3 regions of the Kribbella sp. NPDC051620 genome follow, and region 2 is predicted to be linked to each of the others. Evidence: predicted binding sites of a transcription regulator. Region 2 holds the regulator's gene; each other region holds the start of a gene.

The links. The regulator HrcA, encoded in region 2, represses chaperone genes, less so after heat shock. The targets are predictions, from matches to a motif close to TTGGCACTCGNNNNNNNCGAGTGCCAA.
Region 1: the regulator HrcA is predicted to act here: its motif matches at 856-882, upstream of groL (chaperonin GroEL).
Region 3: the regulator HrcA is predicted to act here: its motif matches at 883-909, upstream of groES (co-chaperone GroES).

The regions. Positions count from the first base shown of each region.
Region 1 covers NZ_JBITDB010000005.1:821,503-823,767, forward strand. Annotated here, with positions in the region: gene ACIA12_RS28640 (Rid family hydrolase) at 1-268, shown strand, start outside; gene ACIA12_RS28645 (GNAT family N-acetyltransferase) at 265-825, opposite strand; gene groL (chaperonin GroEL) at 1,063-2,265, shown strand, end outside.
Region 2 covers NZ_JBITDB010000003.1:81,297-83,561, reverse strand. Annotated here, with positions in the region: gene ACIA12_RS13455 (Gfo/Idh/MocA family protein) at 1-651, shown strand, start outside; gene hrcA (heat-inducible transcriptional repressor HrcA) at 762-1,781, shown strand; gene dnaJ (molecular chaperone DnaJ) at 1,825-2,265, shown strand, end outside.
Region 3 covers NZ_JBITDB010000005.1:767,624-769,888, forward strand. Annotated here, with positions in the region: gene ACIA12_RS28380 (peptidoglycan-binding protein) at 1-12, opposite strand, end outside; gene ACIA12_RS28385 (peptidoglycan-binding protein) at 110-733, opposite strand; gene groES (co-chaperone GroES) at 1,049-1,345, shown strand; gene groL (chaperonin GroEL) at 1,499-2,265, shown strand, end outside.

The DNA of each region.
Region 1 (2,265 bases), on a different contig from region 2:
GACGGACTTCTCGGTCATGGCCGAGCAGATGCGGCAGACCTACGCCAACGCTGCCGAGTTGCTGAGCCGCTTCGGCGCGGGGTTGGCGAACGTGGTCGAGGAGGTGCTCTACGTGCTCGACATCCCGGCGGCGTTCGAGGCGGCCGGGCCGGTGCGCAAGGCGGCGTACGGCCGGGAGGACCCCCAGGTGGCGAGCACGCTGGTCGGGATCAGCCGGCTGGCGCTGCCCGGTCAGGTGATCGAGGTCAAGTTCATCGCGAAGGTCTAGAGCGCCTTGCTGACCAGCACCCACCGCGCCGACGTACGGCTGACCTCTGTGAAGCCTGCCTCCAGGTAGACGGACAGTGGGCCGCGGTAGAGGTCAGCGGAGGGGACCCTGCCCGTGTAGGAGAGGTCCACAGCGCAGGCCTCCAGTACTACGGTGCCCTGGGCGCGGGCGAAGTCGATCGCCCCGTGGAGGAGCTCACCAGCCAGGCCCTGACGGCGGTGACCAACCGGTACGACGAAACAGGTCACCACCCAGGCGTCGGGGTCGCCACCCCGCCAGTTGGGGGAGGTGACGACCCGTGGATACGCCGACCGGGGAGCGACGGCGCACCAGCCCACCGGCGTACCGGCGTCTGTCGCCAGGACGCCTGGTGGCCGGTCCGAGGCGACCTGGGCGCCCAGGGCGTCGCGCTTGGCGGTGGGGGAGGTGCCTGACCACTCCTTGCCGCGGAGGCGGAAGTACTGGCAGAAGCAGCGAGCCGGGTCGCCGCGGTCGCGCATCACCTCGACGACGTCCGGCCAGCGGTCCGGGGTGGCTGGGACGACCTCCAGAGTCATCTCAGCACGGTACTGCGGAGGGGGAGCTGGCTTGCACTCGCTTGGGTCGAGTGCTAATACTTGGTTAGCACTCGATGGGCGAGAGTGATAACTGCTCGCGCCCTGGAGCGTGACCATAGACGGCCTCGATGAGGTGCCGGAGGCGTGGCGGGACGTGACCGCCGCACTGATGGCACCGTCCGTCGCGGGCATCCGGCCGGCTGAACAAAAAACTCGACGCGGGAGGACTCGCGGAGAATGCCCAAGCTTATTGCTTTCAATGAAGAGGCGCGCCGCGGCCTCGAGCGGGGTATGAACACCCTCGCCGACGCCGTGAAGGTGACGCTTGGCCCGAAGGGCCGCAACGTCGTGCTGGAGAAGAAGTGGGGCGCCCCCACGATCACCAACGACGGTGTCTCCATCGCCAAGGAGATCGAGCTCGAGGACCCGTACGAGAAGATCGGGGCCGAGCTCGTCAAGGAAGTTGCCAAGAAGACGGATGACGTCGCAGGCGACGGCACCACCACGGCGACCGTGCTGGCCCAGGCGCTCGTGCGCGAGGGTCTGCGCAACGTCGCCGCGGGCGCCAACCCGATGGGCCTGAAGAAGGGCATCGAGAAGGCGGTCGACGCCATCAGCGAGCAGCTGCTGGCGCAGGCGAAGGACGTCGAGACCCGGGAGCAGATCGCTTCCACGGCCTCGATCTCCGCCGCCGACACCCAGGTCGGCCAGATCATCGCCGAGGCGATGGACAAGGTCGGCAAGGAAGGTGTCATCACCGTCGAGGAGAGCAACACCTTCGGTCTCGAGCTCGAGCTCACCGAGGGCATGCGCTTCGACAAGGGCTACATCTCGCCGTACTTCGTGACCGACACCGAGCGGATGGAAGCGGTCCTCGAAGACCCGTACATCCTCGTGGTGAACAGCAAGATCTCGAGCATCAAGGACCTGGTCCCGGTGCTGGAGAAGGTCATGCAGACCGGCAAGCCGCTGGCGATCATCGCCGAGGACCTCGAGGGTGAGGCGCTCGCGACCCTGGTCGTGAACAAGATCAAGGGCACCTTCAAGACCGTCGCCGTCAAGGCGCCGGGCTTCGGTGACCGCCGCAAGGCCATGCTGGTCGACATCGCCGTGCTGACCGGCGGTGAGGTCATCTCCGAGGAGGTCGGCCTCAAGCTCGACACCGTGGACCTGGAGCTGCTCGGCCAGGCCCGCAAGATCGTCGTCACCAAGGACGAGACGACCATCGTCGAGGGTTCCGGCGACGCCGACCAGATCTCCGGCCGGGTGAACCAGATCCGCGCCGAGATCGAGAAGTCGGACTCCGACTACGACCGCGAGAAGCTGCAGGAGCGGCTGGCCAAGCTGGCCGGTGGCGTTGCGGTGATCAAGGTCGGCGCGGCCACCGAGGTCGAGCTGAAGGAGCGCAAGCACCGCATCGAGGACGCCGTTCGCAACGCG
Region 2 (2,265 bases):
GCGTCGTTCGTCACGCCTGGGCATGAGCTGTGGCACCCGGCGCCGGAGTTCTACTACCAACCAGGTGGCGGCCCGCTGCTCGACATGGGTCCGTACTACATCACCAGCCTCGTCACTCTGCTTGGACCGGTGAAGCGGGTCACTGGTCGGGCCGGGCGCTCCCAGGAGCAGCGGAAGGTGCACAGCGGGCCGCGGGCCGGGGAGACGTTCCCTGTCGGAGTACCGACGCATGTGACCGGCGTACTGGAGCACGAGTCGGGTGCGCTCACCACTGTGCTGATGAGCTTCGACGTGTGGGCCGCACGGCTGCCGCGGATCGAGATCTACGGCACGGAGGGCAGCCTGTCCGTCCCGGACCCGAACAACTTCGACGGCACGGTGGAGATCGCGACTGCCACCAACCGTGACTGGACGCAACTCCCGGTAGCCGGTGGGTACGCCGGTGCCGGCCGCGGCGTCGGAGTGGCCGACATGGCTCGCGCACTGCGCAACAACGAGCCGCACCGGGCGGATGGCGCGCTGGCCTACCACGTGCTCGACGTCATGGAGTCGCTGCTCGAATCTGCCGCTCAGGACCAGTCGGTGGACGTGGCGAGTACGGTCCAGCGGCCTGCCGCCGTACCTTTGGGAGCGTCGCCGGAAAGCAGCTGAGATCCGTCCCACGCCGCTACTTGTGGGTAGGTGTCGTGCGGGCTCGGTAGACTGGCACTCGAAACTCGGGAGTGCCAACCCGAGGGGCCGACGTGAGAGGGGTGGTGCGCGTGCTGGACGAACGCAAACTGGACGTTCTCCGAGCCATCGTCGAGGACTACGTGGCCACCCACGAGCCGGTCGGCTCGAAGACCCTGGTCGACCGGCACAACCTCGGCGTCTCCCCGGCCACGGTCCGCAACGACATGGCCGCGCTGGAGGAGGAGGGGTACATCACCCAGCCGCACACCAGCGCCGGCCGGATCCCGACCGACGCCGGGTACCGGCTGTTCGTCGACAAGCTGAGCACCGTCAAGACGCTGTCGCCGGCCGAGAAGAAGGCGATCTCGTCCTTCCTGGTCGGCGCGGTCGACCTGGACGACGTGGTCCGGCGTACCGTCCGGCTGCTCGCCCAGATCACCCGTCAGGTCGCGATCGTGCAGTACCCGACGCTGAGCCGGTCGAGCGTGCGGCACGTCGAGGTGGTCACGATGACGCCGCGGCGGCTGCTGCTGGTGCTGATCACCAGCACCGGCCGGGTCGAGCAGCGGATCGTGGAGACCCAGGACGACGTCGACGAGCAACTGATCGCCGACCTGCGCTCCCGGCTGAACTCCGCGCTGACCGGCCAGCGGCTGACCGACGCGGCGACCTCGCTGGCCAGCGTCACCGAGACCTTCCCACCGGCCGACCGGTCGCTGGTGGCCGCCATCGTCACGAGTCTGCTGGAGGCCTTCACGGTCGAGGGCGAGCAGCGGATCGCGGTCGGCGGCGCGGCCAACCTGACCCGCTACGGCGACGACTTCGAGCGCAACGTGAAGCCGGTGCTGGAGGCGCTCGAGGAGCACGTGATCCTGCTCAAGCTGCTCGGCGAGGCGACCAACCCGCAGACGCTGACGGTCCGGATCGGCCACGAGAACCCGTACGAAGGACTTGCCACCACCTCGGTCGTCGCCACCGGCTACGGCTCCAAGTCGGAGGCGCTGGCCACTCTCGGCATCGTCGGCCCGACCCACATGGACTATCCGAGCACGATGGGCGCGGTCCGCGCCGTCGCGCGCTACGTCAGCCAGATCCTGGCCGACTCGTGAACCACCGAACGCACCGAACACTGCCTACCAAGTGGTCTGGAGTATGAGCACCGATTACTACGCCGTCCTCGGCGTCAGCCGCGACGCGAGCCAGGACGAGATCAAGAAGGCCTACCGCAAACTGGCCCGCCAGTACCACCCGGACGTGAACGACTCCGAGGACGCGCACCACAAGTTCCAGGAGATCGGCCGCGCGTTCCAGGTGCTGAGCGACCCGCAGAAGAAGCAGGTCCACGATCTCGGCGGTGACCCGTTCGCGAGCGGGCCCGGCGCGGGTGCGGGCGCCGGCTTCGGCCAGGCGTTCACCTTCACCGACATCATGGACGCCTTCTTCGGCCAGACCGGCGGGGCGACCCGTGGGCCGCGGCCACGCACCCGGCGCGGCCAGGACGCCCTGATCCCGCTGCGGATCGACCTCGCCGAGGCGGCCTTCGGGACGACTCGTGAGCTGAAGGTCGACACCGCGGTACTCTGCCCGACCTGC
Region 3 (2,265 bases), on a different contig from region 2:
TAGAAATCTCATGGTGTTTCCCCTCGAGTTTCCGATCCCCCCACCGGGATCGATTGCTCGGTGAGACCACGCAGACCGCGCTTTAGTTCGTTGCAGGAAGTTGCAACTGTCACAGCGGGCTGGAACAGGCCTTGCTCCAGGTATTGGTCTTGGCGGCGTACAGGCGCCAGTTCATCGCCGAGCGGGTCTTCGGACCGTAGATGCCGTCGACGGCCAGCTTGTGGCGCTTCTGGACGGCCCTGATCACTCCACGGGTGTTGCTGCCGTAGATGCCGTCCACTGTGAGCTTGTAGCCGTAGCAGTAGTTCAGGTTGCGCTGGAGGACCCGGATGGCGGTGTCCGGGTCGCCTCTGTGGTTCGAGCCCCGGAACGGGTCGTCGCCGTACATCAGGTTGCAGGTGGTGCTCGGGCTGTTCCACAGCGACGGCATCGGGATGCCCCAGCCGGTCTTGCCGATCGGTACGACCCGGGCGTACAGGCACTGCGGAGTCGCAGCGGCAGCCGCTGCTGCCTGCGCGTCCGTCTGTGCGCTGCCGGCCGCGGCGTCCTTCGCCTTGAGCTGTACTGCGGGCGCGGCGCCGCCGGGGGCCGCGTCGCCGGGGCGGGCGGAGGAGGAGTGATGTGCGCCGTTGGCCGCGAGGCCTGCGACCGCGAACGGGCTGATCACCAGCAGGGCGATCACCACTGTCTTGCGCGGAGTCAGCTTGGGCAGTGCCGGCAGGCGGAGCGCCATGGTTCTCTCCTCGGGGCGGTCGATCCCGGGGCGGCCGGGAACCCTACAGAGACGACGGTCCCACGACCGGGTGGGGTTCGCCCAGCCCTTGATGGCAGAAAGCGTCCGGCCGGACACGAGCGGTACCGGCGTTCGCCGGCGGCGAGATTCTGGCACTCGAGTTGACCGAGTGCTAATCGCGGCCTAGATTCGGTGTTGGCACTCTCCACTCGAGGGTGCCAGCGGCCCGGCCTCTGATCCCCGCGACGGCAGAGGCGGAACGGTCGCTCGCAGCACCCCTTGAACACACAAGAACTCGACCGTGGAGGTCAGCAAGTGTCGGTCACGATCAAGCCGCTCGAGGACCGTATCCTCGTTGCGCCGCTCGAAGCCGAGCAGACCACGAAGTCCGGCCTGGTGATCCCGGACACCGCCAAGGAGAAGCCGCAGGAGGGCGAGATCCTCGCCGTCGGCCCCGGCCGCATCGACGACAACGGCAACCGCGTCCCGCTGGACGTCAGCGTCGGCGACAAGGTCATCTACTCCAAGTACGGCGGCACCGAGGTCAAGTACGACGGCCAGGACTACCTGATCCTGGGCGCCCGCGACATCCTCGCAGTCGTCACCAAGTGACGTCGGGGCGCGCTTCCCGCCGTGTGTGTGGAGACGCGCCCATCGTTCGCCGTTCCTGACTGACACCGCTCCGGTACCGCCCGCCGGTGCCGGGGCGGAGTCGGTTCGGGACCGCGAGCACCATTGTTGAAACTCAGAGAGGGACTTGTTTTTATGCCGAAGATCCTCGAGTTCGACGAGAACGCGCGGCGCGCGCTGGAGCGCGGCGTCGACAAGCTCGCGAACACGGTGAAGGTGACGCTGGGGCCCAAGGGCCGCTACGTCGTGCTGGACAAGAAGTGGGGCGCCCCGACCATCACCAACGACGGTGTCACCGTCGCGCGTGAGGTCGAGCTGGACGACCCGTTCGAGAACCTCGGTGCGCAGCTGGCCAAAGAGGTTGCCACCAAGACCAACGATGTCGCCGGTGACGGAACCACCACCGCGACCGTACTGGCGCAGGCGCTGGTGCACGAGGGCCTGCGGGCCGTCGCGGCCGGCGTCAACCCGATGGGCCTGAAGAAGGGCATCGAGGCCGCCGTCGAGGCCGTCTCGAAGAAGCTGGTCGAGACCGCCCGCCCGGTCGACGACAAGGGCGACATGGCCCACGTCGCCACCATCTCCGCCCGCGACGCCGAGATCGGTTCGCTGATCGCCGAGGCGTTCGACAAGGTCGGCAAGGACGGCGTCATCACCGTCGAGGAGTCGAACACCTTCGGCACCGAGCTGGACTTCACCGAGGGCATGCAGTTCGACAAGGGCTACATCTCGCCCTACTTCATCACCGACGCCGAGGGTGGCGAAGCGGTGCTGGACGACCCGTACATCCTGATCAACCAGGGCAAGATCTCCGCGGTGTCGGACCTGCTGCCGCTGCTGGAGAAGGTCGTGCAGTCCGGCAAGACGCTGCTGATCATCGCCGAGGACGTCGAGGGCGAGGC